DNA from 4 places in the Rahnella sp. JUb53 genome. Region 4 is predicted to be linked to each of the others. Evidence: predicted binding sites of a transcription regulator. Region 4 holds the regulator's gene; each other region holds the start of a gene.
What was found. Region 4 encodes LexA, which represses DNA repair genes until DNA is damaged. Its sites were predicted from a motif close to TNCTGTATGTACATACAGNA; they were not measured.
Positions count from the first base shown of each region.

Region 1 (8,173 bases), on a different contig from region 4:
CACACTTTCGTCACCGTTTAATCGGTAACCTATTGACAGGAATAGCAACAGGCAAGGAGTGGCTTGAGCAATGTTTAGATTAATCAGAGCATGGGATGCAGAGAGGGAACTTTCACCAGAAGACTTTCAGTACATCCTGACGCCGCATGAGGCTTTCAGGCAAGCGCGGATTTACTACGAACTCAGCAGCGATAATTACCCCCATTCACACCGGTTAAATGCTCATGACGTCCCATGGAGAAAAGAAAGAAGCGTGAACCTTTTTTCAGCACAAGATGAGCGTCGTTACGCTCACTACGTTGATGATGCTTATGACTTTACTAAAAGTAACATCGATTCCGGCTGAATCATCGGAATAGACACTTCTGAACAGTGGGATTACTACCTTCAGGTGGTACAGAGCAAGTCGTTGTTCTTACACCCTGGGAAATATCAGGGATTAGAGTATTAAATAAAGGGCATTTGAAATGAAAAATGAAATTAAGACTACCGTAGTCAGTATTATTTATATCCTCTCGCATAATGATGCTACCGCTTGGGCAAAAATATTTGAAGAACTGAACGTTGAGCTCGAAAATGATTATGAAGCGGCATTGTCTTCATTAAGGAGCTTATTTGGAGGGGCGGGATCTTTTACTGACCTTGTACTTCATAAAAATAAAGTGCCACTCACCCAAGAAAATAATGAGCTATACGCCTTAAAAAATAAACTCTACAACCTTTTAAAAGTTGAGTTAGCAAAGATAAATAGTCATAAAAAATGATGATGTATGCCATGAAAATCAAAAGGATCTCACGACCCTTTCTTTCTGGAGAAAGCTACCTTCGTACCACACAACAGTGTTTAATTAAAATTCATGGTGGAGCGGTTCCCCCGAACACAATTGTATATTCTTACATAGAACTCTTTGCCGCTCACACAGGTTTAATGCTCATGGCGTCCCATGGAGAAAAGAGAGAAGCGTGAACCTTTTTTCAGCACAAGATGAGCGTCGTTACGCTCACTACGTTGATGATGCCAAAGTCTGTGTGGGACAGGTCGGATATCAAACAAATCTTTACTCAGGAGGTACTGAACAGGTTGTTATCCCTGCACCCTGGGATATTCCGGGTATAAAAACATTAAATTTTGGGGAGTTAAAATGAAAACAAAGATACAAAAACTGCTGTTCAGTATTCAGTTATTGCTTTTAGAAAATGAACAACAAGAGTGGGCGAAAAGATTTGAATTGTTTAGCAAGCAGTTAGATGTTGACTACAAAAAAACACTCCTGGAGATAAAAGGAATATTCGCAGGGGCAGGATCGTTTAATGATTTGGTGTTACATAAAAAAGGTGAAATGCTAAAGAGTGAAAATAACGAACTGAATATGTTGCAAGATAAGCTCTATGACGTTTTAAAAGAAGAAATATTAAAAATTAAAATTCAGTGACGAAGACAGGATTTTCTTAAGACCTTTTATAGCATCTAATCTCCCGCTCAAAAGATATAAGCCCCTTTGTACGGCGAAAACTACGACTGTTCCGCACCACATAACCACTGTGATCCTGCTTCACCAGCCAGTCTTCAAAGGCCTGGTGGAGCAGGGTTTTCTGTACATCAGCGGTTTAATGGTTGGCGGAACGCTGGTCACCGGCATGGTGATATTTTATCTGGTGGGCTCAGCGCTGGCCTGAAATATCCGTTAAAGGCTGGGGTATTTGCCGTCATCGTCCACCAGATCCACGGCGGTCAGATACCAGCGGTGCTGCTGATACACCAGACGGTACTCATACGTCGGCGTGTAATATTGCTGCGGGAACTTCGTCGTCACTACCGCCGCGCCACCTTGGGTTTTCACCGACACGATTTTCTCTTTAGCCGGATCGTGCAACGGTTCGGAGCTGTAAGCGACAGGTTCGCCGACAAAATCGGGCAGGGTGTATTTCTTCAGAATCTCGCGGTAGGTTTTCTCTGCCATCGCTATGTTGTCAGCGGGCGTATGATCCGCTTTCGCCGCCACGGTCTGGTTATTCCAGCGCAGATAATCTGTCTGGAAAGCAACCACTATATCTGCCGGAGACGCCATCTCAGCCGCCTGCGCGGCACCAACTTTCAAACTCGGCCAGCACAAAAGCAGGCCAGTCAGTAAAGTCATGAAAATACGGGAACCGAAAGGAAGGATGCGCAAAATAAAGTCTCGCTGAGCAAAAGGATCAATGAAAGCATCATGATAGAGCAAAGCCTTGCTGCGGGAAACACAGAAGGGTGCAATCGGGCAGGCAATGTTATGATCCGGTTTCCCTGTAAAACGAACACCGATTTTAGCGTGTTTTCATTCCGGGTAACTCCTCGGAAAAACGCGCCGTAATCGCATCACGTTCATAGCCCTGACGCTCCGTCAGAATGCGGTAAAGATCCGGACGACGTCCTGCCATCCAGCGCCTGCCGGTACTCATCGGAATAAGCGAAAGATCCAGTTCTGCACTCACCATCGCGTCTGCCGCCGCCCAGGTTTCTTCGACGATGCGGCCGTACGGGTCGATAATCATCGCGTTTCCTGTGCGGACTTCATCATCGTCTGCACCCACACCATTGCTGAACAAAATAAACATGCCGTTATCGTGCGCCCGCGACGGCAGCCAGCGCATCAGCCACTCACGGCCACTGGCACCTTTAAAGGCTTCGGTGATTTCCTCCGGTCGTGTGGCGCGCTGCTCCCATAATTCCAGCGCAACGGGCTTCATGCCGTGCGGGCTGCGGGAATTTGTGCCACCGGTCTGATGCGGTGCCAGTAAAATATCTGCCCCCAGCAGTGCTGTTGCACGGGCGTTTTCCACCAGATTGTTATCCCAGCAGATAAGGATACCGACCTTCACGCCCCAGGGCGTATCAAACACGGTATAGGTATCGCCGCAACTGATGGAAGGATGTTCAAAGGCGTGCATTTTGCGGTGCGTATGCACTGAACCGTCCGGCATACAGGCGGCATAGGCGTTATAAAGACGACCGTCATCTCCGCGTTCAATAAAACCGGCACCAATCAGCATCTGATGTTTCACGGCCAGTTTGCGGATAAGGCGCACAGACGAACCAGTTTCGACGGATTCGGCCAGCGCCGCCACACCGTCGTTATCCAGTTTCGGCACATGCCAGTAGCCGGTGATACACATTTCCGGGAACGCCAGAATTTGTACGCCGTTAATCGCCGCCTGCTGGATAAAACCCTCCATCATCATCAGATTATATTTTTTGTTTCCGGCCTGATGCTGAAACTGAACTACCGCCGTTTTAATCGATGCCGACATTGTCATTCTCCGTAACGTTAAGGTTTAGGGTTCACGCTGGTATTAAAGCAATGCGGCTGATAACTTTATAATGAAGTATTTTCTGGTTCTGATAACTAAACGGAATGCAAAATGAATACGCGTTTGCTCAAAGCTTTCGTCACGCTGGCGCAGGCAGGGAATTATGCAGCGGCGGCTAACACGCTTTCTATCTCGCAGCCGGCGCTGACCAAGCAGATCAGTTTGCTGGAATCCCGCCTTAACGTGATGCTGTTTGATCGCGGACGCCATGGCACCACGCTTACGCCGGGAGGGCGACGACTTTTGCCCGAAGCGGAGAAGGTGCTGCGTCAGATGACGGCCTTTATGCAGCACGTCGGTCAGGTGGAAAAGGGCGGTGAAGGGTTGCTGGCGGCGGGATTCGGCCTGTCGGCGTTTACCTTTGCGCCGCAATGCATCGCCAGGTTCAGGGCAGCGTATCCCGGTGTGGATATCACGCTGGAAGATCTGCCTTCTGCCGTGCAATACGACATGCTGCAAAGCGGGAAATTGCAGATTGGTTTTGTGCGTGTGCCACCGGCTGCACCGCTGAGTTATCACGCCTTGTTTGAAGATGAACTGGTGTGTGTGGTGCCTGCTGACGACGGAACGACGGTCGCAGGCTGGCTGAAACAGAAACCGCTGCTGCGTTTATACCCCGATCGCGGGCGGGGGCTGAACGCACAAACGGACCGCTTTCTGGATGAAAACCAGTTGCACACGCCTTTCGTACAGCAGTCCGAAGATATCCAGACGATTGTCGCGCTGGTTGTCGCCGGTGTTGGTGTCGCGCTGCTGCCCAATAGTGTCATGCATATTGCGCCGCCAGGACTGAAGACGCTGCCGCTGAGTGGCAAAGCCACCCGCTGGCAGGTCGGGATCGCATGGGATCCGCGCAGAGAGGATTTAATCCGCGATAATTTTGTGCGGATGGTGACTGAAATGACGGATGCTGGCTAAAACCCTCGAATCCTTCACTAGCCTTGATCAGTCTTTCTTCAGATAAAGCCCCGGACGAGTGATCACCCAGGTGTAATTGGGCTCGTTCACCGGCGTATAGCCAAACTTCTCATACAGCCAGGGTGCCGTTGAGGTAAACAATGCCATCCTGCGCAGCCGGGCGGTGACCGGATGCGACTGAACACATTCAATCAGCCATGCTCCCAGATTTTTCCCCTGATATTCCTCTAACACATACACATCGCACAGATAGGCAAAGGTGGCGTAATCAGTAATGAAACGTGCGTAACCGATCTGTTTTTCACCGTCGAACAAGCTGAAATTGAGGCTGTTTTCCGCGCCATCGCGCACCGTTTGCTCGTCAATTCCCGGCGCCCAGCTGGAGCGGGTCAGATAGGCGTGGACGGCTGGAATATCCAGCTGGCTAATGTCGGTGGTTATCCGGTAAGCGTCTTTGCTCCAGTTGCAGACTTCTTTCACATTTGTCACAGAATCCTCACAAGTACGTTATAAAACGGGTTATTTTCTACCTTAGCGGTTATCTGGAAGAAATTCACGCCTGCGCCGCACTATAAAAAACAGGCTGGATGATGTATCCTGCATTGATTATTGGTATGCTGTATATAATTACAGTATAAGGAGCGAATCATGGCTGTTGAAACAAAGTTTGTTGTCGTCAGAAAAGGTGAAGAAAAAATGACATTTGCCAATAAGAAAGAAGCGGACGCTTACGACAAAATGCTCGATATGGCAGATGCTTTTACTGACTGGTTGTTGCAGAGCGAACTGGAGATCGATGAATCGCTGGCAGAAAACATTGCCCTTCGCCTGGCTGAGCAAAAAGATACCGTCCAGCACATCCTGCGTACCAGCAAGCTGCCGGAAGAAGAAACCGTGAAAGCCCCTGTCGCGCAGACGGAAGAACTGGCAGTGACTGAAGCTGAAACTGAAGAGACCGCGGAAGAAAACACCGAAGAAACCGTAGCAGCGCCAGCTCCTAAAAAGACGCGTGCGGTTAAAGCGGCCTGAATCGCTTTCTGCTCTCCGTAAAAAAACCGGCTTATCAGGCCGGTTTTTTTTTGTCCTGCAAGAAGCAAAAACGCTTATTTATGCTGTTTCGCGAACTCTTCTTTAGCTTTCTTCAGTTGTTGCTGGAAAGCGTCGTTGGTGTGCAGCGTTGCTACAACCGCAGAGCCGACGATACGCGCTGCATCCACATCACTCTGCCAGTGGTATCCGCAAATCACACGGCTCTGGCCTAAATCATAACCACGCTGCAGGATCTGATCCTGACGTTGCGGGTTGATTTCAGTCAGCACTAACGCCGTTGCCCAGCCAATAGACGTATGACCTGAAGGATAAGAGCCGTTCTTCGAAAGCTTATCCTGCTCGGTGGTGTTACAGGTCGGGACGCCGTAGAAGGCAAACGGGCGGATACGCATGTACTTCTCTTTCGCGCCACGCGTCGCCAGATCTCCGGCATCTTCAATCATATTGGTCAGCAGCTTGTGCAGTTCCGGCGTGTCTTTGGCGGTGATTGGTGATCCAAACGCACCAGAGAAGGCATTCGCCACACCGCCTCCGCTCAGGTTCGCATCTTCAGCAGCCTGCTTGCCGCGCTCGGTTGAACGCAGCAGACGGCCTTGCTCATACATCGCCTGGTCATTGAGGAACGCAATGCTGCCCACAGCCGGTGGCGGTGGCAGCAAAGTCAGGCTGTTGATGGCCTGGTCATTCTTTAAATAGTAGAGATCCGGTTTGGTGGTGGCATCGTTGCCGGTCAGGGCAAACGCATTAAATGATACAAGTCCCGCGAGGCAAAAAGTGGTCAGTCTTTTCATGTTAGCTTCCTTACGTGCAGCTATTTTATTTTCATTACGGAATCATTTCCGTAACATTTCCTAACATCGGGTAGTAAAACAAAATAGGTGACAGAAAGTTGGTATGAGATCTCAAAACGAGAAATTGATAGCGGGCGTGAATGTTTTACGGCTAAAAAATGGGCTTTTTAAGGGAAAGCTGTAATCAGCGGCGAAATTTGGTACAACATTTTCTCGGCCAACCCGACCGCTCATTCCAAAGAGGGAGATTGCTATGCCAGATAAATTGTCCGCTCAATGCCATTGTGGTGCCGTCACGTTCAAGGTCGCACTGACCGACGGTTTTAACGGCGTGCTGCGCTGTAACTGTTCATTTTGCCGTATGCGTGGCGCGGTCGTCGCCACTGCCGGTGAAGTTGAAATCACGCAAGGCACGGATAAGCTGACGGAATATCGCTTTAACAGCGGTGAGGCCGCGCATTTCTTCTGTTCGGTTTGCGGTATTTATACCTTCCATCAGCGTCGCTCCAATCCCGAATTTTATGGCGTCAATGTCGCCTGCATCGAAGGCGTGTCGCCCTTCGATTTCTCACCTATCCCGGTCAGCGATGGCATCAACCATCCGAAAGACGGCGGGAAGGGCGGCGTGGCGGGCTACGTTATTTATGAACCCAACATTTCTGAATCTGACTCCTGATAATGATTTCTACGCATAAGGAAACGCAATGAATTCTGATACTGCCTACACACTGGCCACTGTCCCGGCACCGGCCACTTACCCTCAGGTGCCCACGCCGGTGCTGTCTGATGAAACCATGAAAGCCCGCCTGAACAACGTTCTGAGCGCCATGCAGCAAAAAGGCTTATCGTCGCTGGTGATTTACGCCGATAAAGAACACGGCGGCAATTTCGAATACCTTTCTGGTTTTATCCCGCGTTTTGAAGAAGCTTTGCTGGTGGTAAGCAGTGACGGCGAACTCACCTACATAATGGGTAACGAGAATCTCAAACTGGTACCGCATGCCCGCAACGGAGGAGCCTGTCTGCACGCGCCGGTGTTTTCCCTGCCCAATCAGCCGATGAAACATCATCAGCCGCTGCAAAATCTGCTGGCAACGGCGGGCGTGACAGCGTCACAAACCACCGGCGTCGCGGGCTGGAAATTGTTCCGTATCGATCCGCAAACCGATCCATACAGCTTTGATGTTCCGGCGTTTATTCTGGATGCGGTGCGCAGTGCTGCCGGTGGAAAAGAGAATGTGGTGAATGCCACAGGCCTGTTTATCGCACCGGAAAATGGCGCACGGTGCATTAATAATGCCAATGAAGTTGCATTTTATGAGTACGGCGCAAATCTGGCGTCATCCAGCCTGATGGCCGCACTGGACGCGATTGCTCCCGGTAAATCTGAGAAGGAAATCGGTCAGTTGCTGGCAGGCGACGGTCAGCAAAACAATGTCATCATGATTGCCGCAACCGGCGACCGGTTTGCTCATGCGAATCTTTATCCCTCGGACAAAATCATCCGTCACGGTGATAAATTTTCACTGACCGTCGGCTATAAAGGGGGATTATCGAGTCGTGCCGCGTACGTCGTTGCCAGTGAGGAAGAGTTGCCGCATGACGTCGCTGACTGGCTGCCGCGTCTGGCGATCCCTTATTATCATACGGTGGTCACCTGGCTGGAGAATCTGCATATCGGTATGCGCGGTGGCGATGTATACCGCCTGGTGGAAAAAACGCTTGAGCAGAAAACCTGGAACTGGCATCTCAATCCGGGGCATCTGGTGGCCGATGAGGAATGGCTGTGCTCACCGGTTTATCCGGATTCTAACGTGCCGCTGGCGAGCGGAATGCTGTTCCAGATAGATATTATTCCCTCGCTGCCGGGTTACGGAGGCAGCAGCATTGAAGATACCGTTGCGCTGGCGGATGAAGCGTTGCGCCGCGAACTGGAAAGTCAGTATCCGCAGGTCTGGCAACGGATGGTGGCGCGCAAAAAATATCTGGCGGACGTGCTGAACATTCAGGTTTCTGACGATGTGATTTTGCTGTCGAACACCGTGGGTTATCTGCGCCCGTTCCTG
Region 1 is NZ_SLYT01000002.1:100,007-108,179, forward strand. Features, by position in the region: gene EC840_RS04960 (hypothetical protein) at 71-346, shown strand; gene EC840_RS04965 (hypothetical protein) at 468-764, shown strand; gene EC840_RS04970 (hypothetical protein) at 964-1,146, shown strand; gene EC840_RS04975 (hypothetical protein) at 1,143-1,433, shown strand; gene EC840_RS25665 (hypothetical protein) at 1,543-1,677, shown strand; gene EC840_RS04980 (hypothetical protein) at 1,686-2,138, opposite strand; gene EC840_RS04985 (nitrilase family protein) at 2,305-3,294, opposite strand; gene EC840_RS04990 (LysR family transcriptional regulator) at 3,400-4,266, shown strand; gene EC840_RS04995 (GNAT family N-acetyltransferase) at 4,294-4,755, opposite strand; gene EC840_RS05000 (YebG family protein) at 4,915-5,295, shown strand; gene phoC (acid phosphatase PhoC) at 5,370-6,107, opposite strand; gene EC840_RS05010 (GFA family protein) at 6,361-6,783, shown strand; gene EC840_RS05015 (aminopeptidase P family protein) at 6,812-8,173, shown strand, end outside.
Region 1: a site for LexA is predicted at 4,882-4,901, ahead of EC840_RS05000 (YebG family protein). Genes of this name have one in related genera too.

Region 2 (8,173 bases), on a different contig from region 4:
TTTAGGTGGTTTCTTTACCACTCTCGCCTGGCTATTTGCCACGCTGGTGAGCATCGTACTGATCTTTACCCTGCCCCTCACCCGCTCTTGCTGGGAGATCACCCGTCTGTCTTTGATGCCATTTGGCAACGAAGCCGTACATGTTGATGAATTGTATCCTGAAAAACGCAATGCGCTGATGTCCGGCGGTGGTACTCTGTTGAATATATTCTGGTTTATTTTCTTCGGCTGGTGGTTATGCTTGTCCCACATCATGGCGGGTATCGCTCAATGTATCAGTATTATCGGCATTCCGGTGGGCATCGCGAATTTTAAAATCGCCGTTATCGCACTGTGGCCGGTCGGACGCCGGGTGGTTTCCGTCGAGCTCGCCAGACAAGTTCGTGAAGCGAATGCCAGCCGTCTGATGAAAGATGGACGCATTCGCTGATTTTCATCATTTTTGATTTTTAAGGTGGGGTTTTTTAGTGCTTTCGATTGCACCGGGCTTAAGGCGTTACGCCTATAACAGCAATGTTCTTTATCACATCAGGATTTTCATTGCTCTGGCAGGCGCAGCCGCCGTTCCATGGTGGCTGGGTGAGATTACGCTGACCATTCCCCTGACGCTCGGTGTCGTCGCCGCCGCGCTGGCTGATCTTGACGATCGTCTTGCCGGCAGGCTGCGCAATTTACTGATTACGCTGGTATGCTTTTTTATCGCTTCAGCGTCGATCGAATTACTTTTCCCCTATCCCTGGCTATTTGCGCCGGGACTGATGCTTTCCACCTGCGGGTTTATTCTGCTTGGCGCACTCGGCCAGCGTTATGCCACCATTGCTTTCGGCGCGCTGCTGATCGCCATCTATACCATGCTTGGTACGAGCATGTATCACATCTGGTATCAGCAACCACTGCTCCTGCTGGCCGGTGCCATCTGGTATAACCTGCTGACGCTGGCGGGGCATATTATCTTTCCCATCCGGCCATTGCAGGATCAGATTTCACGCTGCTTCACTGAACTCGCGGCATATCTGGAAGCCAAAGCGACCTTGTTCGACCCTGATCAGGAAGATAATAATCAGCAACTGGTTGAGCTGGCGATGGCTAACGGACAGCTGGTTTCCACGCTTAATCAGACTAAAAATACGCTGCAAACCCGTCTGAAGGGTGACCGTGGGCAGAAAGGGACACGCAGAACTCTGCATTATTATTTCGTGGTGCAGGATATTCACGAACGCGCCAGTTCATCACATGTGAAGTATCTAAAGCTGAGTGAACAATTCCATCACAGTGACATTCTGTTCCGTTTCCAGCGGCTGATGAGTATGCAAGCCCGGGCCTGTTTGCAGCTGTCACAATGCATTTTATATCGTCAGAAATATCAGCATAACAGCCAATTTGAGCGGGCGTTTGCGCGGCTGGAAGAAGCATTGAAACGTCTGGAATCTCAGGGCGAGCATCGTGAAATGTTGCAGGCGTTGCGCCATCTTTTACGCAATCTGCACGCCATTGATGCACAACTGGCCAATATTGAATCCGAACAGTCACTGCCTGAGAATAATGAAACCGGGAAAAACACGTTTGCCGAAGATCGCCTGACGGGAGTTGATGATATCTGGCTGCGTATATCGCGGCACTTCACGCCGCAGTCAGTATTATTCCGCCATGCGGTGCGTATGTCAGTCGTTCTGTTTGTCGGTTACGTGTTTCTTCAGGTCAGTGGTTTACATCATGGCTACTGGATATTGCTCACCAGTTTGTTTGTCTGTCAACCGAACTACAGCGCCACACGCCGCAGGCTGGCGTTAAGGATTATCGGCACTCTTGCCGGTATCGCGCTGGGTATTCCGATACTGTACTTCGTGCCTTCGATTGACGGACAAATGATCCTGATCGTTATCAGCGGTTTATTATTCTTCGCCTTTCGCACTGTGCAATATGCGCAGGCAACGATGTTTATTACCCTGCTGGTGTTGTTGTGTTTCAACTTGCTGGGAGAGGGTTTTGAAATCGCCATACCCCGCGTCATCGATACGCTGATTGGGTGTGGTATTGCCTGGGCGGCAGTGACATTTATCTGGCCGGACTGGAAATTCAGGCAAATCGACCGCGTTGTCAGCAAAACTTTCGATGCCAACTGCCGCTACCTTGACGCAATTTTGGTGCAATACCATCAGGGAAAAGACAACAGTCTCGATTATCGTCTGGCACGCCGTGATGCGCATAACTGTGATGCGGAACTGGCGTCAGTTGTTTCGAATATGAGTTCGGAGAAGAATAACGACACAACGACCGTGGATGCCGCATTCCGCTTGCTGTGCCTCAACCATACGATGCTGAGCTATATTTCTGCGCTCGGCGCACATCGTGAAAAGCTTGAAGATGCTGAAACCCTGAGCTTGCTGGATGATGCAGTGTGCTGCGTGGACGGGGCTCTGCACCATCTGCCTGCTGAATCCGGGCGTATTCAGCAGGCTCTTGAAAATCTCAGTGCCCGCATTCAGATGAGAACCACGGATTCGGACAGTAAAGAACAGCTTGTATTGCAACAAATTGGATTACTGGTGGCTCATTTACCTGAACTCACCAGTCTTAACAGTAAAATCCTGCCTGCTCATAACCCGGTCTGACGACCCGCAGCCGTCATGTGCTGCGGGTTAGTGCGTCATCGGATACTTTTCTTGCTGATGGTTGAACCAGTGAGTTAAAAACTCTCTGGACGCCGTTGGCAAGGCTGCTTCATGAAACCCCAAAATTGCGCCTTCCAGTGCCATCAGCAAATTAATGCCCAAATTCTTTTTTTTTATTGCACACAATTTCAGGTATGCCCCGCACGCACCTTGCATCCGAAGGTCCCCCGAATTTTCGATACCGACTTGCCACAGCATCCGCTCAAGAGCCAGCGAGAGATTGGGTAAGTCTTTCAAACGTGATGCTTCACTGTTTTTCTTTGCTTCAATTTCACGACGCATCCCTTTGATAGAAACTCTCGCCAGTCTCAGCAAAATATGGGGATCACTCCATTGCTCATGACTGACTTTGAAATAGCGTAAATGCACATCCATCCCGCGCTTGCGGTAGATCAGACGTTCCATTTTTTTCCGGCAAAAGTGACCTTCTGTATCATCATTCGCCCTCAGGAATAATTCTCCGTCAGACACCAGACCAAACATGGCTCGATCGGCCGATAAACTGAATCCGCCAAACTGCGTTCGCGAGCGTATATTGCCCAGTGGGGCAAACAGTTCCAGACATTCAAGTACTCTTTTTTTTGATTTATTTATCATTGCGTTATCCTTTTCACATTCATTCCTGACTTCCAATTTGAATTACCAGAACCGCTAAATGCAAAATACGCAATGTCGTGAGTGGCAACAAACATAAAATGCAGTTGCAGTGTGTTGCCTTCAAAATTTGCGAGATGTCTTGGAAAAATTGGGTTGATCTTTGCCCATCGCCAGAGTACTGTACATCCATACAGTAACTCACTGGGGTACATCTCTATGCGAACTCAACACCATACAAATCATCATTTTAGTCAGCTTGCTTTGCCCGTTTCCCGTGCACAGGTAAATACGTCTGCATCCTTGAATAATGGTCTGATCACTGAGTTCGTCTATAGTGCGAGCCAACCTGCTTTTGCCCAGTTACTGCTGCCTCTGCTGCAACATCTCGGTATGCAATCACGCTGGTTGTTGTGGCTGACACCACAACAAAAATTGAGCCGTCATTGGTTATCAGAGTCCGGGCTACCGGTGGATAAAATGGTTCAGGTGAATCAGATCACTGCGATGTCTACTGTCGATGCGATGGAAAAAGCATTGCAAACGGGTAACTACAGTGTCGTGCTTGGATGGTTGCCAGATTTGAATGATGCAGAGAGGGAAAGATTACAAATTGCTGCCCGTCAGGGGGGAGCTTACGGCTTCATCATGAAGCCAACAAATGATCAGAATTCAGCTAGTGGACATCACTCAACAGTAAAAATTCACTCTTCTGTATACCATTAGTTCAAAATAGGAATGTTCCTACGAAAATAATGGGGAACTTAGTGATTTGTGCTGCGAAAGCTCCGGAACCCAGTAAAAACGGGCTTCCTGAATGTAGATTGTCTTCGAAAATTGTCAGTAATTGGTCAAAGCCGTTAAGAAATGTGTACGTTTTTCCCTTTTTTTCCACGGTGTTAACACATCAAGCTTGTAAGTTTCGCGCCACGTTGTAGACTTTACAACGCCAAGGTTGCTCAATAATGCCAACGTAAAGTGGCAAGTTCTGAAATGAAGCAATAATCTTGGCGTAAGGATTTTAACCAAGGGCTTAAAAAGCTTAAAGCTCAATTGCCTATTTGGATGATAACGAGGCGCAAAATGAAAAAGACAGCTATCGCATTAGCAGTGGCACTGGCAGGTTTCGCTACCGTAGCGCAAGCCGCCCCTAAAGATAACACCTGGTATACCGGTGGTAAATTGGGCTGGTCCCAATACCATGACACTGGTTTCGCAAATGCTTACAACGGTATCGGCAACGGCCCTACCCACGAGAGCCAACTGGGTGCAGGTGCGTTCTTGGGTTACCAAGCGAACCAATACCTGGGCTTTGAAATGGGATATGACTGGCTTGGCCGTATGCCTTACAAAGGCAGCGAAAACAATGGCGCGTTCAAAGCACAAGGCGTACAGCTGGCTGCTAAACTGAGCTACCCACTGGCTGACGACCTGGACATCTATACCCGTCTGGGTGGTATGGTTTGGCGTGCAGACGCTAAAGGTAACTTCGACAATGGCGCAGCTGGCCGCGTAAGCGATCACGACACCGGTGTTTCTCCACTGGCAGCCGTTGGTCTTGAATACGCTGTGACCAAAAACTGGGCTACCCGTCTGGATTACCAGTGGGTTAACAACATCGGTGACGCTGCTACTGTTGGCGCACGTCCTGATAACGCAATGCTGTCTGTAGGTGTTTCTTACCGTTTCGGTCAAGAAGAAGCTGCTCCAGTTGTTGCTCCAGCACCAGCACCAGCTCCAGTTGTTGAGACTAAGAAATTCACTCTGAAATCTGACGTTCTCTTCAACTTCAACAAAGCAACTCTGAAACCAGAAGGCCAACAGGCTCTGGATCAGCTGTACAGCCAGTTGAGCTCAATCGATCCTAAAGACGGTTCTGTTATCGTTCTGGGTTACACCGACCGTATCGGTTCAGAACAATACAACCAGAAACTGTCTGAGCAACGTGCTCAGAGCGTAGTAGATTACCTGGTATCTAAAGGTATCCCTGCTAACAAGATCTCTGCACAAGGCCAGGGTAAATCTAACCCAGTTACCGGTTCTACCTGTGACTCCGTTAAAGGCCGTGCTGCTCTGATCGACTGTCTGGCACCAGACCGTCGTGTAGAAATCGAAGTTAAAGGCTACAAAGATACTGTTACTCAGCCACAGGCTTAATAACACTCTTTAGCTTTTGCTACAGATATCAAAAACCCCGCCTCGGCGGGGTTTTTTTATGTCTTCAGTCAGTGAAGTGAAATGTTTCTTCTCATGAAAAGTCAGTGAAATGCCTTCTGATGAGAAAGTCTGTGAAGAATTCGGGGAGGGAAGAAGAGAGACTCAGCTCTCTTTTTTACCGAGGATTTGTTCCAGATCTTCTTTAAGTGAAGACATCTGATTTGCGTACTTCTCTTTACGTTCCGCATCTTCAAGCAACTGAATGATCGTATCAGACAATGTTGCTCCGCGCCTTTGCGCCAGTCCAGCCAGTCGCTGCCAGACAAGAAATTCCAGGTCAATGGACTTCTTACGCGTATGCTGATGTTCAGCATTAAAATGACGCTTACGGCGGGCACGGATGGTTTGTTTTAGCCGATTTTCCAGCGACGGATTCATATTATTAACGATCCAATCCGTCACCTTAACAGGCTCGTTTTCCAGCCTGAGAAGTTGATTCACGGATTCTTCAGCAGCGCTGTTTTCCAAATGACGAGTAATCCGCTCACCTTCCCGGTGTTTTTTCACCAGATACTTCCATTTCCAACCGCTTTCGAGATTTTCCAGTTGCTGATATTTCATCGTGAACTCTTCGGTGACCACGTAACTTTACTAAGCATAACAGCTTTAATTCAATTTTCACCCCAAATAAACCCGCTTATTTTGCCTGTTTTTTAAGCACCCGTTCAGCAATGTGCGCTAAGAGCATTTGTGCTGCGACTCTCATTGTATGCAGCCGGATTTATTCTTGTATAATCGCTCTTTCCCTTTTTATAGAAAACAGCTAACACATTGACCAATAACCGACTTGACTGGCAGCTTTTACTGCCCGATACCGCGCCTTACGAGGCAATTTTTGCAACGGCTTCCCAGTTAGCCCCTGTCGATTTCGCAGGCACACAGCCCCGGCTGGAAAATGGTTTAACGCTGTTTTGTCATCCCCGTTCGCGTGCGCGTTTTATGACGCTCAAAGCGCAGGAAAATCGCGAGTACCTGTCACGCATCGCTGATGTAGTCAGCAGCCTGCTGCCGGAACAAACTGAAGTTATTGGCAACCGCTATCATATTGACGGTAATAAGGTGACGCTGCTGGCGGCTAAATCTTCAGAAGATACCTTTGCTGCAAGCTTTACCTGCCAGTACCGCGAATGGATTGAGCCGGAACAATTGTTTGGCTGTGTTCGCCTGTTTAAGGATCAGATTCAACTCGAACCGGGTCTGGTTCATCAGGTCAATGGCGGTGTTTTAGTGCTGTCTATCCGCACACTCATCGCTCAGCCACTGATGTGGTTGCGACTTAAGCAAATGATCACTGAAGGCCAGTATCACTGGGTATCTCCGGATGAGACAAAACCGTTGCCAGTGACGGTTCCTCCGATGCCGCTGGATCTGCGTCTGATTCTGGTAGGAGATCGCTTGTCGCTGGGCGACCTCAGCGATATGGAACCGGAGCTGATGGATTCTGCCATCTATGGCGAATTTGAAGCGGACCTGCCACTGACCGAAGAAAGTGACATGGAAACCTGGTGTGGTTACGTTAACACGCTGGCCGATGAGCTTGAGATCCCGCGTCTTGCTGCCGATGCCTGGCCTGAGTTTCTGAAAATTGCCATTCGCCACAGCACCGATCAGGGAAGCCTGACGCTCGATCCTGTCTGGATAAATGCCCAGCTAAGCGAAGCCGCGCTTTATAATGAAGATGAGTTGCTCGGTGCCAAATCTCTTGAAGCGGCGGCGAATGCACGTGCATGGCGAGAAAGCTACCTGCAGGAACGTATGCAGGACGAAATTGAGCTTGGGCAAATCCGTATTGAAACCGAAGGTGAAGTCGTCGGGCAGATTAACGGCCTTTCCGTGCTGGAATATCCGGGTCATCCGCGCGCTTTAGGTGAACCTTCGCGTATTAGTTGTGTCGTACACACCGGCGACGGCGAATTTACCGACGTTGAACGCAAAGCTGAATTAGGCGGTAATCTGCATGCCAAAGGCATGATGATTATGCAGGCCTTTTTGATTTCCGAGTTAGAACTCGACCAGCCTCTGCCCTTCTCCGCTTCGATTGTGTTTGAGCAGTCTTACGGAGAAGTGGACGGCGACAGCGCATCTCTCGCTGAACTCTGCGCACTCATCAGTGCGTTGTCGATGCAGCCGATTAACCAGCAAATTGCGGTCACCGGCTCTGTCGATCAGTTTGGGAATGTGCAACCCATTGGTGGCGTGAATGAGAAAATCGAAGGTTTCTTCGAGGTTTGTCAGCGTCGCGGTTTGACCGGTAAGCAAGGGGTCATTCTGCCAACCAGCAACGTGCGTAATCTTTGCCTGCATCCGCAGGTTGTAGACGCCGTTCGCGAAGGCCAGTTTCACTTATGGGCAGTTGATAACGCAGCCGAAGCGCTGCCTATCCTGACCGGACTGATTTACACAAACGAAGAAGAAGCTGAAGAAGAGCGTCCGAGCCTGCTGGGATTAATTCAGCAGCGTATTGCGCTGGTCACATCGCAAGGTGGCCCGCGCTACCCGTGGCCTCTTCGCTGGTTGAACTGGTTCAGCCGCAGCTGATCGGAGTTGTTCGGCTTACAGCTGTAAGCTAAGCTTCGCCCTTCATTAAAATAAGGCTTACATAGAACATGGTAGATAAACGCGATTCCTATACGAAAGAAGACCTCGTAGCTTCTGGCCGCAGTGAACTGTTTGGCGCTGGCGGTCCTCCA
Region 2 is NZ_SLYT01000004.1:70,207-78,379, forward strand. Features, by position in the region: gene EC840_RS10890 (YccF domain-containing protein) at 1-430, shown strand, start outside; gene yccS (YccS family putative transporter) at 468-2,612, shown strand; gene EC840_RS10900 (TfoX/Sxy family DNA transformation protein) at 2,640-3,269, opposite strand; gene sulA (SOS-induced cell division inhibitor SulA) at 3,486-3,992, shown strand; gene ompA (porin OmpA) at 4,350-5,423, shown strand; gene matP (macrodomain Ter protein MatP) at 5,586-6,044, opposite strand; gene EC840_RS10920 (Lon protease family protein) at 6,255-8,021, shown strand; gene fabA (bifunctional 3-hydroxydecanoyl-ACP dehydratase/trans-2-decenoyl-ACP isomerase) at 8,090-8,173, shown strand, end outside.
Region 2: a site for LexA is predicted at 3,446-3,465, ahead of sulA (SOS-induced cell division inhibitor SulA). Genes of this name have one in related genera too.

Region 3 (8,173 bases), on a different contig from region 4:
CGGCATCATCAGACGTCGTTCATGTTTGTAAAGCGCCGGCGCCACAAACGCCCAGACCTGATACAAAATGAACGGTGCGGATAAGAACACCGACACGATCATCGTCAGTTTAATTGGCGTAAAGAACGGTGATGCGACGTCGGTCGCAATCATGCTCGCGCCCATCGGCATCTGCTTAATCAGCGGTGAGGCCACCAGCTGATAGATGTCATTCGCAAAATAAACCAGCGCTAAAAACACCACCAGAATGCAGATAATGGCATTCAGCAGGCGCTTGCGCAGTTCAATCAGATGACTGATCAGTGGTTGAGTATCTTCAACTGCCATGTTTAACGGTCACCTGTCGTTTGAGTTGATGAAGCCGGTTTGACGGGTGCGGCAGTTTCAGCAACAGGGGCTTCATCCACAGCAGCTTTCGTCAACGGTGCAACCTCAACAGAAGTGTCAGGCACCGGTTCCGTTGGTGTCATCAATGGCTGAGCAGCATGAGCGGATTTATTCGATGCGAGTGCAGCATCAACAGCGCTTTGCGGCGCACCTGCCGGGGCAGAAACCACTTTGTCTGCCGCTGCCGGTGAAACACCCGCGTCATGATGCGCTTCCGCTTCATCCAGAACCGGATTATGAATGGTATTGCCATCAGCTTTAGCTTCTTCCACCGCCTTCTCCGCAGGGTTAAGCCCTGAATTGATAGACTTTTTCATGGATTCTGCCGCTTCTTTCAATTCGTCCATAGACGCTTTGATTTCAGGCGTTAAATTCTTCAGACCGGACTCTTCCGCTTTCTTCAGGCTATCCTGCAGCTCCTGAAGTTTCAGCTCCTGCGATAATTCGCTTTGAACTGAAGCGGCCATTGCACGAAGCGTACGGATCCAGCCTGCTACTGTTCTCACTGCTACAGGTAAACGCTCCGGCCCGAGAACAACCAGGCCAATCACCAATACCAGCAGCAGTTCACTAAATCCAATATCGAACACGGCTTATACCTGCTCTTTGTTTTGGCTCTTGGTGTCTTCTGCTTTCGCTTCCGGCTTGATCTCAACAGACTTTGCCGTGAAATCAGCATCAGTTGGAGAAATGTCAGCGTCTTTGGTTTTTGGCTGAGTGTCGTCATCGCTCATGGCCTTTTTGAAGCCTTTGATGGACGCGCCCAGATCAGAACCCAGACCACGCAGTTTCTTCGTACCGAACAGCAGTACCACAAGAACAACGAGAATCAGGATTTTTGTAATACTAATACCACCCATTTTTTTCACCTCAATAGGAAGGAACGACATTCATTGCCGTTCGCAAACGGCATTCAATTTAAAACAATATGATTAGCTGGCGCGCTTCCATCCGATCAACCAGGAAACAGCACCGGCAGCCATCAGGCAGGCTGGATAAATCTTCACGTCGCCCAACAGCAAAAGGGTTCCGCTTAACAACAGCGTCGCACCTATTCCCAGAAGATAACGAGACTGACCCTGACGGGAACTCTGGTTATGGATCTGCGAGGAAAGCTTCTCAATGTTGTATTGCAACAGCTTGTGCTGATGCAGACTCTGATACACCAAATCCGGCAACTCAGGCATTTTCTCGAGCCAGAACGGCGCACGCTCTTTCAGTGCGCGGATCATCGCCGGTAAACCGACCTGATCGCGTACCCAGCTTTCGAGGAACGGCTTTGCCGTGGTCCACAAATCCAGCTGAGGATAAAGCTGACGCCCGAGGCCTTCGACATACAACAGTGTTTTTTGCAGCAACACCAGCTGAGGCTGGACTTCCATATTAAAGCGCCGCGCCGTGTTAAACAGGTTTAACAATACGTTGCCAAAGGAAATCTCTGCCAGTGGTTTCTCAAAAATCGGTTCGCAGACCGTACGGATAGCAAATTCGAATTCTTCAACGTTGGTATCGCGGGGAACCCAGCCGGAATCGACATGCAACTCAGCCACTTTGCGATAATCGCGGTTAAAGAACGCGATGAAGTTCTCCGCCAGATAGCGCTTGTCTTCCTTATTGAGCGAACCCACTATGCCGCAATCGATCCCTATGTAGCAAGGGTCTTCCGGCGTTTCGTAGCTGACGAAAATATTGCCCGGATGCATATCGGCATGGAAGAAACTGTCGCGGAAAACCTGTGTGAAGAACACCTGCACACCACGTTCTGCCAGCAATTTCATATTGGTGCCCTGTTTTTTCAGTGCCTCAATATCAGAAACCGGAATGCCGTAAATGCGCTCCATCACCATCAGTCGTTCGCTGCAGTAGTCCGGATACACTTCCGGCACATACAGCATCGGACTACCTTCAAAGTTACGACGAAGCTGGATCGCATTTGCTGCTTCACGTAACAGATTCAGTTCATCGAGCAAGGTTTTCTCATACTCGCGCACCACTTCACGCGGGCGCAAACGGCGACCATCAGGCAGCAGAATCGGCAGCCAGCTTGCAAGACGAGACATCAGACGGATATCCGCCACAATGGTCGGCAAAATATCCGGGCGGATCACCTTGAGTACGACCGGCTTGCCGTTTTCCTTGAGGATTGCCGTATGAACCTGTGCAATCGAGGCAGAAGCCAGCGGAGTCTGATCGAACTCATCAAACCAGGTTTCCAGCGGACCACCAAGTGCAGCATCGATTTGCTGACGCGCTTTTGCGCCATCAAACGGCGGTACATGGTCCTGCAGCAGAGCGAGTTGATCGGCAATATGTGGAGGGAAAAGATCGCGGCGCGTGGACATCATCTGACCAAACTTGATCCATACCGGCCCAAGTTGTTCCAGCGCCAGACGCATGCGCTCGCCCAACGGCTTATCTTTGTGACGATGAGGTAACCAGAAAAAAAGATAACGGCCCATTCGCAGCGGCAGCGTTAAGCGGATTTTAGGGATCAGTTCGTCAAGGCCGTAGATAAGAAACATGCGGATAATCAGGTATAAACGTCGCATTTCCCTAGGCGTCACGGTTTGCCCTCCAGTTTTTCGATACGTTTATCCAGCGCATCAAGTTCACGCTTCGTTGCAGTGACTTCATCGCTAAACCAGACGACTTCCAGCGGGCCGGGTGCCATTTTCCACTCCTCGGTCAGCGTCTGCGCCACATAACTTTGCTGATGTTTCAGGCCTTTTTGCAGAAAATTAAAGCCGCCCTGAACCGCCTGACTTAACCCCTGTGCGGCGATATCACCGATATAGGGCGCCAGAAATTCTGCGGGCTCAAATTCCGCCATATCCAGCAACGCAGAGAACTGCTGAACCACGGAAATATCCCCGTCGACTACCAGTTCGCCACTGCGCATCATCGGTGACAGTTGCTGGCGATCCCGTAATTTGCGCAGAGATGAAATCCGGGAAGTGACGGTGCAATCGGCCGCACCGTCCCATTGTCCGAGGACATCGATTTTTTGCTCGCTGAAAACAAAGGTCAGCGGTGAGCTCAGTTCCTGCAACTCAACACGTAAAACTTTACCTGCCAGACGCGTGCGCGCCGCCTTCATGCTGCGATCTTTGAAAAGCAGAAAATTGAGCGGCGTCTCGATAGCGGCAGTCAGCAACGGCGTTAACAACATCGGCATACTCATATCAGAATTTAAAACCCCGATGCAGTGCGACAATGCCACCCGTCAGATTGTGATACGTCACATTTTCAAAACCAGCATCGCCCATCATGCCCTTCAGGGTTTCCTGATCAGGGTGCATACGGATAGATTCGGCCAGGTAGCGGTAGCTCTCAGCATCCTGCGCAACCAGCTCGCCAATGCGCGGCAGAATGTGGAAGGAATAGGTATCGTAGGCTTTGCTCAAAGGCTTGAGGACAGGTTTGGAGAATTCCAGTACCAGTAAACGGCCGCCCGGCTTAAGCACGCGGAACATTGAACGCAGCGCTTTTTCTTTTTCGGTTACGTTACGCAGACCGAAGGAAATCGTGATGCAGTCAAAATAATTATCAGGGAAAGGCAGGGCTTCGGCGTTCGCCTGTACGTAGCTGACGTTACCGACAATGCCGAGATTGCGCAGCTTTTCGCGGCCCATTTTCAGCATGGAGTCGTTGATATCGGCCAGCACAACTTCGCCTTTCTCACCCACCAGACGGGAGAATTTAGCGGTCAGGTCACCCGTACCACCAGCCAGATCCAGTACACGATGTCCCTGACGGACACCGCTGCAATCAATCGTGAAGCGCTTCCAGATACGATGAATACCGAAAGACATCAGGTCATTCATCAAATCATATTTTGCCGCAACGGAATGGAAGACTTCTGCCACCATTTCCTGTTTTTCATCTTTGGCTACTGTACGAAAACCAAAATGAGTGGTTTCCTGCGTCTGCTTTTCCATTTTATATGCCTGCTTTTTCAGTCGAACTCTTGGGGAGAAGTGTATCAGAACCCATAGGAAAGCCCCATCACCGATGGTGATTCAACATATTGCAATAATTCACACGTTGAATCTGAAATGCCGTACTGGACATTCCGGCAAGCGCGGCCTATTGATGCAGGTTTAGCTCGCGCGGGTTCAGTGTCTGTTCTTCTTCCGCATCAGAGGTATCTGGCAGAGATGCGGTATCTTCAGGTTCATTTTCCGCTTTAGCCCTCTCAGCCAGAGAAGGACTGATTGGCCGTTTAACTTCAACACCCAGAGCGCGGAAACTCTCAACCTGTCCGATAAGATTACCACGGCCTTGCGTGAGTTTATTCATCGCGGCGCGATAACTTCCCTGCGCTTTGTCGAGGCTCTGCCCCATCGACTCCATGTCATCTACAAACAGCCGCAGTTTGTCGTAAAGACGCGCAGCGCGATCGGCGATACGTTTGGCGTTCTGGCTCTGGTGTTCATAGCGCCACAGATTACTGATCGTGCGTAACGCCACCAGCAGAGTCGTCGGGCTGACAAGCATAATATTGTGACGGAGCGCTTCGCTGATCAATTCGGGCTCCCGGTCGATAGCCAGCAGGAAAGCAGGTTCAACAGGGATAAACATCAGCACATAATCGAGGCTGCGCAGGCCAGGAAGTTGCTGATAATCTTTGCGTCCGAGCAGGCGGATGTGTCCGCGTACCGAGGCAATGTGTTCATTGAGCGCGATTTCGCGCTCAGCGTCATCTTCACTGTTGAAATAACGCTCGTAAGCGACCAGCGTCATTTTGGCGTCAATCACTACGTCTTTGTTTTGCGGTAACCGCACCACCACGTCAGGCTGCATGCGACTGTTGCTGTCGACCTGCACGCTGACCTGCGTCTGATATTCATAGCCTTCACGTAATCCGGAAGCCTCAAGCACGCGGCTGAGCACCACTTCGCCCCAGTTGCCCTGCGTTTTGTTGTCACCTTTCAGTGCTTTGGTCAGGTTGACGGCTTCACGTGCCATCTCGACATTCAGCTGTTGCAGATTGCGGATTTCGTGGGCCAGCGTATGCCGTTCACGGGCTTCCTGCCCGAAGCTGTCCTGCACCTGACGGCGGAAACCGTCGAGTTGCTCGCGCAACGGCAGCAGTAATTTGTCGAGGCTTTGCTTATTCTGTTCGTCGGCGCGACGGCCATTTTGTTCGAAAATCCGGTTCGCCAGATTCTCAAACTGACTGCTGAGACGCTGTTCGCTGTTGATCAGCAGACGCTGCTTCTCCTCAGCCGCCATGCGGGTTTCATCCAGACGGGTGGAAACCTCACGCAATTCTGCCTCCTGCGCACTGTTAATTTCCCGCTGTGCGCGCAGTTCCTGATTCAGCTGTTCACACTCGTTTTGCCAGTGCGCCAGCAGTTGCAGTTTTTCCTGACTGGCGGCCTGCAGGCTGTGCAATTTTCGCAGTTCCAGCTCGGCTTCACGCAGTTGCTGCTGTCCCGATAGCCGCTCGCTTTTGTGCGTATCATTTTCCGCTTTGACCTGCTCCAGCGATTGTTCCAGCAAACGGCGCTGCGTTTCGTACTCCGTTTGCTGTTGCTGTTGCCGCAAACTGGCGACGAGCCACCCCACCAGTAAGCCAATTAACGCCGCCGCCAGGGCAGTCAGAATGCTGATATCCACACGATTTCCCTCTTGAAGTCTCTTGCGGCCAAGGTAATGTCAGGCTGTATGGATGTCCAGTCTATTTTCTGTTGCATTGAGCCTTTGCGAGACGTCTTCCAAAAGGGAATTTCTCAGCCCTGCTCCTTGCGGCGGTCAGCCGCAAGGAGCAGGATTCAAAACCAGCGGCTCAGCCACTGAATGCCGAAAGCTCCAGGCGCCAGAATACCGAAAGCCCAGATAAGCGCCGACGTCACATTGGCAATCTGGAAATATTTTTGCGGCATACCGCAAATCCCCGCGACCAGCGGCACAACAGCACGCAGCGGGCCAAAGAAGCGGCCGATAAACGCGCCCGGCATGCCCCACTTGTCAAAGAAAGCATGACCGCGCACCAGCATTTGCGGATGACGGGAGAAAGGCCAGAAGTTGCCCACTCTGTCCTGAAAATGGTTGCCGACCCAATAGGAAAGCCAGTCGCCAAAGAAAGCACCCGCAGCGGCGGCGGCCCAGATGGGCCAGAAAGGAATACCGGTTTCACCAATCAGCGCGCCCAATCCCAGCAGGATAAAGGTTGCAGGAAGGAGCAGTGACAAAAAGGCCAGAGACTCACCAAAAGCCAGAAAGAAGACGATGGGCGCAGCCCACACCTGATGTGCGCGGATAAAGGTGGTGGTGTAATCGAGAAGGTCATGAACAGTCAAAAATGCAGTTCCTTTTTATCAGAGATACGGAGCGGGAATTGATCAATTATTCCAGACGCATTACTAACATGACCTTAACAGATCTGCTTAACAGGGCAAAAAAATGGGCCGCCAGAGGCAGCCCATCACTATGATGTAGTGTCTTTATAATCCGATCCTTTCCCTAAATCATTCGAGTTGCAGGAAGGATGACGGGAAATCAGATTAGTCGGCGAGCCGCTTCTACAACAATCTTCACCGCATGGCTTTCGGTCTTCTTCATGGTTTCCGCATCAGGGATTTCCTGCTGCGTACGGTTCACGATCACACCGGCAACCATACCGGCGCGCAGGCCCTGGCTGGCGCACATGGTCAGCAAGGTGGCGGACTCCATTTCATAGTTCATGACGCCCATTTCCTGCCACTCTTTCATCGATTCTTTGAAGCGACGGACAACGCGGCCGGAGAAGGTATCATAACGTTCCTGACCCGGATAGAAGGTGTCAGAAGACGCGGTCACGCCAATGTGCGTGGCAGCGCCTGCGGATTCTGCCGCAGCAACCAGCGCGGTGGTACAGGCAAAATCGGCGACCGCAGGGAATTCCATTGGGGCGAAATGCAGGCTTGCGCCATCAAGGCGAACGGCGGCGGTAGTCACCAGAACGTCACCCACATTGATGTGTGGCTGGATAGCACCAGTGGTGCCGACACGCAGGAAGGTACGGATCCCCAGTTGCGCCAGTTCTTCAACCGCGATGGAAGTCGAAGGACCACCAATACCGGTTGAACAAACAATCACAGATTTGCCATCGAGCTCAGCGCGCCATGAGGTAAATTCGCGGTGGGAAGCCAGACGAACCGGGTTCTCCATCAGTTTGGCAATTTTTTCCACGCGCTCAGGGTCGCCGGGAACAATCGCCAGCGTCGCGCCGTTTAAATCTTTTTTGGCCAGGCCAAGATGGAAAACTTCAGGCTGAGACATAACAAACTCCTCTGTGTGTAAGGTCATAAATTGGCAGGAGGAACACCCGGCAACTGTACTGAACATTGTGACGTTATTTCGTGACGGTCGTCACTATGATGTAACAACAGGAATTACGCATACATTTAATTTGTGATGATGGTCACAAATTAATGGGCGATTGACGCGATTTTAAACAGCCTGCCTCCGCTACCGGAGACAGGCTATTTTCAGTTATGACAAATCAGGCAGGAACCGCATCTGCCGCTGCACTACGCGACCAGATACGGTGTTTCAGCATTTCTTTCAGGAACGTTTTCAGCAATGCGCCTTCGGCTTTTTCACCTTCGACAACGCCCTCTTCCGGCACATCATCCTTCAGCCCCAGCAGCGATTTAAAGCGACGCGCATCACCACTTAAACCGATGACTTTCAGATGCTTATAAGCTTCGAGCAGGTAATGACGGGAATCGCCGTTCATCAGCAGTGCATCGATATGCCCGTGCGGAACAATCACTGCATCGACGGTAATGGAAGGCGA
Region 3 is NZ_SLYT01000013.1:13,087-21,259, forward strand. Features, by position in the region: gene tatC (Sec-independent protein translocase subunit TatC) at 1-327, opposite strand, end outside; gene tatB (Sec-independent protein translocase protein TatB) at 330-977, opposite strand; gene tatA (Sec-independent protein translocase subunit TatA) at 981-1,247, opposite strand; gene ubiB (ubiquinone biosynthesis regulatory protein kinase UbiB) at 1,320-2,951, opposite strand; gene EC840_RS22410 (SCP2 domain-containing protein) at 2,948-3,556, opposite strand; gene ubiE (bifunctional demethylmenaquinone methyltransferase/2-methoxy-6-polyprenyl-1,4-benzoquinol methylase UbiE) at 3,570-4,325, opposite strand; gene rmuC (DNA recombination protein RmuC) at 4,474-6,009, opposite strand; gene EC840_RS22425 (DedA family protein) at 6,165-6,692, opposite strand; gene udp (uridine phosphorylase) at 6,892-7,653, opposite strand; gene katE (catalase HPII) at 7,877-8,173, opposite strand, start outside.
Region 3: a site for LexA is predicted at 6,052-6,071, ahead of rmuC (DNA recombination protein RmuC). Genes of this name have one in related genera too.

Region 4 (8,173 bases):
TTTTTATAACAATCGCCAGAAAGCCACCCAACATCATTACCGCGAATGCGACGATCAGCGCAGCGATCATGCCCAGCAGCGAAATGCCGGTCAGCATCAGCATAAAGAAAAAACCAAGCACGAAGAGAATTTCCAGCATCGGGTGCTCCTTAATAAGCCATGTGCAATAAGACGTGATGTCAGAACACACGTTAGCTATTACAAGAAACGTGCCAGTGTGACGGGTTAAATAATGGATTGAATTACAAGAAGAAAATATTTCGCAGGCACGAATGGCCTGCGAAAAGATAGTAAATTTGACTAACAGATAGTGATTTTCCTCACCTGGTTTTCAGGCCTGTGCCGCCATTTCCTGTTGCTGGGCGACCATCTGCAATGCCTGTTCAACCACATCAATGCCCGCGCCGGCTTTATGAGCGTTCTCACTCAGGTGACGACGGAACTGACGTGCGCCCGGCACGCCCTGGAACAGACCAAGAATATGGCGGGTAATGTGGCCCAGATAGGTGCCTTTACTCAGTTCCGCGTCGATATACGGATACAGCGCGCGGATAATATCCGGCCCGGTTTTCAGCGGCGCGTCGGAGCCAAACAGCTCGCGATCGACGTTCAGCAACATGCCCGGATTCTGGTAAGCCTCGCGACCGACCATCACGCCATCCATAAATTGCAGATGCGTTTTGGCTTCTTCGAGCGTTTTAATGCCGCCGTTAATCGCCATCGTCAGCTGCGGGAAATCACGCTTAAGCTGATACACACGCGGGTAATCGAGCGGCGGGATTTCACGGTTTTCTTTCGGGCTGAGACCGGAAAGCCAGGCTTTACGCGCATGGATAATAAAGGTATCGCAGCCGCCGTTTTCAGACACCTGACGGATGAAATCGCACAAAAATTCGTAGCTGTCCTGATCGTCAATACCGATACGGGTTTTGACCGTCACCGGAATTGAAACCACATCGCGCATGGCTTTGATACAGTCCGCTACCAGCGACGCCTGCCCCATCAGACAGGCACCAAACATGCCGTTCTGCACGCGATCCGACGGGCAACCGACGTTGAGGTTAATTTCGTCATAACCGCGTTCTTCTGCCAGTTTAGCGCAATGTGCCAGATCGGCAGGATTGCTACCGCCAAGCTGCAATGACACCGGATGTTCAGCGTCGCCAAACCCGAGATAATCCCCTTTACCATGAATAATGGCACCGGTAGTCACCATTTCGGTGTACAACAACGTCTGGCCGGTCATCAGCCGGTGAAAATGGCGACAGTGGCGATCGGTCCAGTCGAGCATCGGCGCAACGGAAAAACGCTGAGCGGAAAACGGAGTGGTCTGGGGCATTGCGTGTTGAGTTTCTGACATCGGCCTGACATTCGCTGAAGGGGTTCGTGGCGCTCTCTCTGACGCAACGCCAGAGAGAAGTTAATCGGTGATTATACCACAGAACAAAGATTCGGCATCCTGCGCCATCGTGCAGAGAAATAACGTCGCCGCAATACATCTTAATGAATGGCGCATAATTCGTCGTTTTAGCCTAAGCATGATAAAATCAACAATGGTCGCATGTTGTGGCCTGTCGATCCCAATCTGCGCTCAGAGAACGTTGCTATGACCCTGAATAATCCGGAAAAATTACTTTCGCAAGCTGAAGAACTTTGCCAGCAGCGCAATGTTCGTCTTACGCCGCAGCGGCTGGAAGTACTGCGCCTGATGGCGCAACAACCCGGTGCCATCAGCGCCTATGATTTGCTGGATCTGCTGCGTGTCAGCGAGCCACAAGCAAAACCGCCAACCGTTTACCGCGCGCTGGATTTTCTGCTTGAACAAGGCTTTATCCACCGGGTTGAATCGGCTAACAGCTACGTGCTTTGCCATCATTTTGAAGAGCCGAGCCACACGTCTGCGCTGTTCATCTGCGACCGCTGCGGGCTGGTGACGGAAAAAACCACTGACGGTATTGAAGAACGTCTGGCGAAACTGGCAACGGAATCCGGCTTTGAGCTTCGCCATTCTGTCGTGGAAGCCCACGGTTTATGCGGGGAATGTAAGGTCGTGGAAACCTGTGACAGCCATGAGCACTGCGATCATGACCACAGTATTGTGGTGAAAAAACGCTAAGGGATTTTGGTGTTTGTGCGGGGATTTACTGAAGCAAGTATGTGCAAAAGCCAAGAAGTGAAGACATAAAGTTGGGTACATCCGTGTACCCGTATCCTGAAGCGTTCCGGGTAGGAGCAGCTAAATCTCAGGATACGTCACTGACACGCGAGGGGGAGTCGCGTATTACCAGTGATATTTGTTGCTGGTTTCCCATTCCTTGAGCTCTTTCTCGGCCTGATCTTTCTGATAGCCGTAACGCTCCTGAATCTTACCAACCAACTGATCACGTTTACCTTCAACCACTGTCAGGTCGTCATCGGTCAGTTTGCCCCATTTTTCTTTCACTTTCCCTTTGAACTGTTTCCAGTTACCGTCGGCTTGGTCCTTATTCATAAAATATCTCCTGTTACCTTGGGTTTATGGAGCTGCGTTTTGTTCCTGCAGCTCGTCCTTAACACTTCTAAGGTTAGTAGAGAATCTGGATTAATCCTCCCCGAACAGGGATAAAAACCATTATTAGGATTATTCCAAAGCAGGAAATAACGGCAAAAGAACATTTATCTCTTTGATAAAACACTGCCAATTCAGTGTCCGGGAGAAGAAAACCAGGTATCGCGCTGCCAGTAACGACGCCATATCCAGCCCAGTGCAATCCCGCGCAAGCCGAGGAAGACGGTCAGCGCCAGCCATAACGCATGGTTTCCCAGCACTGGTAAGGTCAGAAGCGTCAGCCCGTATCCGAGCGCTGCAACCACCATGCTGTTACGCATATCCCGCCCGCGTGTGGCACCGATAAACATCCCATCGAGCAGATAACACCAGACCGCCACCAGCGGCAATACAATTTGCCAGCCGAGGTAATGATCCGCCAGTTCACGCAATTCGGGGAGTGAGGTGAGCGCATTTATAATCGCCCCGCCGGCTACGGCATAAATTAGCGCAAAAGCCAGCGCCACCAGTCCGGCCTGACGGCACGCGGCATGCCACACGTTGAGCAGTTTTTCGCGATTGCGCGCACCGAATGCCTCACCGGAATGGGCTTCAATGGCATACGCAAAGCCGTCGAGTGCAAATGCGGTAAAGGTCAGCAGGTTCATCAGAACAGCGTTGACCGCCACAATGTGGCTGCCCAGCCGCGCACCCAGGATGGTCAGTGAGGCAAAGCATAGCTGCAACAGCAATGAGCGCAGCATGATGTCGCGGTTAAGTCCGAGAAGACGGCGCAAATTACCGCGCCACGCACTGGTGATTTCTGAACCGGTGATACCGCGTCGTTTCATGACACGCCAGACAAAATACAGCCCGATGAACAACGTGAAATACTCTGCACTGGCAGTTGCCATCGCCGCACCACGTACGTTCAGCCCCAGCCCCATTACCAGCCAGATATCCAGGATAATATTCAGCAGATTTCCCGCGATCAGCAAAATCACCGGCCCGCGAATATACTGGATCCCCAGCAACCAGCCGAGGATCACCAGATTCGCCAGAGAAGCAGGCGCACTGTACCAGCGGATTTCGATAAACAGCCTCGCCTGTTCCAGCACCGACTGACTGCCACCCACGACATGAAACGCCAGCTCCATCAGCGGATGGCGAAATAACAGAATGACGACACCGGCCAGCACCGCCAGCAAAAAGGGCTGCACAAAAGCACGTGCCAGCAACTGATTGTCTTTTGCGCCCAGCGCCTGTGCGGTCATGCCGGTGGTGCTCATGCGCAGAAACAGCAGCATCATGAAGAGGAAAGTCGTGACCATCGAACCAACCGCCACACCACCGAGATAATCGGCACTGTCGAGATGACCGATCACTGCGGTATCGACCAGACCAAGAAGAGGCACCGTGATATTGGAAAAAATCATCGGTAACGCCAGGGTCCAGAGTGCTTTATCCGCGGGGCTTAGAAAGGTATTTTTGAATGATTGTCGCAGGGAATGATGTTGCATAGAGAATCTCATGCCGGAGGTTCAGGTTATGCCTAAAATGACATCGCCCCGAAAGGGGCGATGATGAGAGAAACGCATTTCTCTTTGAATTCACATGGATGCCAGAGGCGGCCGCCATCCATATTCAATTAGTTTTAGTCTTCTCTATCTGACACAGCAATTTCTGACTCAGCAATTTCTGACCGAGTAATTCGAGTTGCAGGAAGGCGGCAAGTAAGAGAATCCCGATGAGCTGACATGAGTCAGTGATTCGGGTAAACGCACGCAGCCAACGCGTCTGCAGCTCGAAGTACGAAGGTCAGATCCAGTTGCCGTTACGGATGACGCCTACGGCTAGCCCTTCAATGCTGAAATTCTGTTCGCGTAAATCCACCACGATCGGCTGGAATTCGCTGTTCTCAGGCAATAACTGCACCACGCTGCCCTGCTTTTTCAGGCGTTTCACGGTGACTTCATCATCGATACGCGCCACGACAACCTGGCCGTTACGCACGTCCTGCGTTTTATGCACGGCCAGCAAATCGCCGTCGAGGATACCAATGTCACGCATCGACATCCCGCTGACGCGCAGCAGGAAATCGGCGCTCGGCTTGAACATCGCCGGATCAACCTGATAATGCCCTTCGATATGTTGCTGTGCCAGCAGCGGCTCACCGGCGGCAACGCGGCCGATCAGCGGTAAACCTTCTTCTTCTTCCATCAGCAGACGGATACCACGAGATGCACCGGAGACAATCTCGATAACGCCTTTACGTGCCAGCGCTTTCAGGTGTTCTTCCGCCGCATTGGGAGAACGGAAACCCAGACGCGATGCAATCTCTGCGCGAGTCGGTGGCATACCGGTGGTGGAGATATGATCGCGAATAAGGTCGTAGACCTCTTGTTGTCTGGTCGTTAAAGCTTTCATTCCGCCCCCTGGTTGTTTATACAGTCTTGCTGTGAGTATATACAGCTAAACGGTCAATGAAAACCTAAGATTGAATAAAAACAGGGCATAACGGTGATTCCTGGAATACAGATTCCAGATCAGAACCATCGCGGCCAAAAGATACTGACCCAGACAAAAATCGCCAATATGATGGTCAGAAGTACGGCAGCAGAACCGATATCTTTTGCCCGCCCTGAGAGCACGTGAAACTCAGGGCCGATACGGTCAATCGCGCATTCCACCGCACTGTTGAGCAACTCGGTGACGCAGACCAGCATCACGGAGCTTACAAGCAAAATGCGTTCAACCGTGCTGACATCGAGCCAGAAAGATAACAAAATTAACGGGATAGCCACGCTGGCTTCCTGGCGAAAAGCCGCTTCGTTCTGCCATGCGGCTTTCAATCCTTTCCAGGAATATCCGGCCGCTTTATAAATTCGGGTAAATCCAGTGACTTGGTTCGCCATTTCGGGTACTGATCCTTGAAGGGTTGTCCTTAAAAGTGTGCCGTATTTTAGCTTTTATATGACCACAGATCTCCACGGATCTTTCTGGTATCCTTGCGGCGAAATGGCTAACAAGAGGCTTCACGTTTTTATGTCAGGTTGGCGTAGACTTTATTACACATTATTGAATTTACCACTCTCATTGCTGGTAAAGAGCAAGGTCATACCTTCAGATCCGGTTACCGAGTTGCATTTGGACCCGACGCGCCCGATTTTGTACGTATTGCCTTACAACTCCAAAGCAGACTTGCTGACGTTGCGTGCGCAATGTCTGGCAGAGAATCTGCCCGATCCCCTTATTCCGCTGGAAATCGACGGAACGCTGCTGCCAAGCCATGTTTTCATTGCTGAAGGCCCGCGCGTGTTCTCGTATTACACGCCGAAGCAGGAATCCGTAAAGCTGTTCCACGACTATCTGGATTTGCACCGCAACAATCCGGATTTAGACATTCAAATGCTGCCGGTTTCCGTGATGTTTGGCCGTGCGCCGGGCCGTGAAGGTCAGGATGATACGCCGCATCTGCGCGTACTGAATGGCATCCAGAAATTCTTTGCCGTGCTGTGGCTCGGACGTGACAGTTTTGTCCGTTTCTCCAATACCGTTTCCCTGCGCTATATGGCGACAGAGCACGGCACCGACAAAACCATCGCTCAGAAACTGGCACGCGTGGCGCGTATGCATTTCTCCCGCCAGCGTCTGGCAGCGGTCGGCCCGCGTCTTCCGGCTCGTCAGGATTTATTCAATAAATTGCTGGCTTCCAAAGCCATCGAAAAAGCGATCGAAGACGAAGCCCGCAGCAAGAAAATTTCCCACGAAAAAGCCCAGCAGAATGCTATCGCGCTGATGGAAGAAATCGCGGCGAACTTCTCTTATGAGGCCGTGCGTCTGTCAGACCGCGTGCTGAGCTGGACGTGGAACCGCTTGTATAAAGGCATCAACGTCAACAATGCTGAACGTGTCCGTCAGCTGGCGCTTGATGGTCAGGAAATTGTGTATGTGCCCTGCCACCGCAGCCATATGGATTACCTGCTGCTGTCTTACGTGCTCTATCACCAGGGGCTGGTGCCGCCGCATATCGCTGCCGGTATCAACCTGAATTTCTGGCCGGCTGGCCCGATTTTCCGTCGTCTGGGTGCGTTCTTCATCCGTCGTACCTTTAAGGGCAACAAGCTTTATTCCACTGTTTTCCGCGAATATCTGGGCGAGTTGTTCAGCCGCGGTTATTCGGTCGAATACTTTGTGGAAGGTGGCCGTTCACGAACCGGACGTCTGCTGGAACCGAAAACCGGTACGCTGGCGATGACCATTCAGGCCATGCTGCGCGGCGGTTCACGTCCGATTACGTTAGTGCCGATTTACATCGGTTATGAGCACGTGATGGAAGTGGGCACGTACGCCAAAGAATTACGCGGTGCGACCAAAGAGAAAGAAAGCCTGACGCAGATGCTGAACGGGCTGCGCAAGCTGCGCAACCTCGGTCAGGGTTATGTGAATTTCGGCGAGCCACTGCATCTGACTACTTACCTGAACCAGAACGTACCTACCTGGCGTGAAGCGATCGACCCAATCGAAGCGCAGCGTCCGAGCTGGCTGACGCCAACGGTGCAGGATCTGGCAGAGCAGATTATGGTGCGTATTAACAACTCAGCCGCGGCTAACGCCATGAACCTGTGTTGTACCGCGCTGCTGGCATCCCGTCAGCGCTCGCTGACCCGTGAACAGCTGACCGAACAAATCGACTGCTATTTGCAATTGCTTCGTAACGTGCCGTATAACGCGGATTCGACGGTGCCTGATCTGACCGCCGATCAGCTGCTCGATCACGCGCTGAACATGAACAAGTTCCAGGTCGAGAAAGACAACATCGGTGACATCATCGTTCTGCCGCGCGAGCAGGCTGTTCTGATGACGTATTACCGCAACAATATCCACCATATGCTGGTGTTGCCGTCGCTGATTTCAAGCATCGTGATGCATCACCGTCAGGTCACCCGCGCAGAATTACTGCGTCAGGTGGAACTGATTTACCCGATGCTCAAAGCAGAACTGTTTATGCATTTCGATAAGTCAGAGCTGCCGCAGGTGCTGGATGTTCTGACGCTGGAACTGGCACGTCAGCAAATCATTCATCTGGAAGACGATGAACTGACGCTGAACCCGGCACGTATCCGTACCCTGCAACTGCTGGCCGCAGGTGTGCGTGAAACGCTGCAACGCTATGCCATTACTTTCTCGCTGCTCACCAATAATCCGAGCATCAACCGCGGTGCGCTGGAGAAAGAGAGCCGGATTATGGCGCAGCGTTTGTCCGTATTACACGGTATCAATGCACCTGAATTCTTCGACAAAGCGGTGTTCTCAACGCTGGTCGGCACACTGCGCGCTGAGGGTTATATCAGTGACACCGGTGATGCGATTCAGGAACAAACGCGTGAGATTTACATCATGCTCAGTGATCTGATGACGCCGGATATCAAGCTGACGATCGAGAGTGCGGGAATGCCATCTGAGCTGCCGCAACCGACAGAGCCACCGGCTGAGCCGAAAATGGATGTGCGCGATACCGATCATTAACCGGTATTAGCGCACGCCTGCTGGCTGGTAAAACAAAACGCCCGGACTTTTTACAGAGTCCGGGCGTTTTTTATGGATGCCGTCTAAGGTCTGGAAATCTTAGAAACTGAACGCTGA
Region 4 is NZ_SLYT01000007.1:26,123-34,295, reverse strand. Features, by position in the region: gene pspG (envelope stress response protein PspG) at 1-139, opposite strand, end outside; gene dusA (tRNA dihydrouridine(20/20a) synthase DusA) at 332-1,339, opposite strand; gene zur (zinc uptake transcriptional repressor Zur) at 1,607-2,116, shown strand; gene EC840_RS16650 (CsbD family protein) at 2,282-2,491, opposite strand; gene dinF (MATE family efflux transporter DinF) at 2,683-4,047, opposite strand; gene lexA (transcriptional repressor LexA) at 4,346-4,954, opposite strand; gene EC840_RS16635 (diacylglycerol kinase) at 5,074-5,442, opposite strand; gene plsB (glycerol-3-phosphate 1-O-acyltransferase PlsB) at 5,573-8,056, shown strand; gene ubiA (4-hydroxybenzoate octaprenyltransferase) at 8,156-8,173, opposite strand, start outside.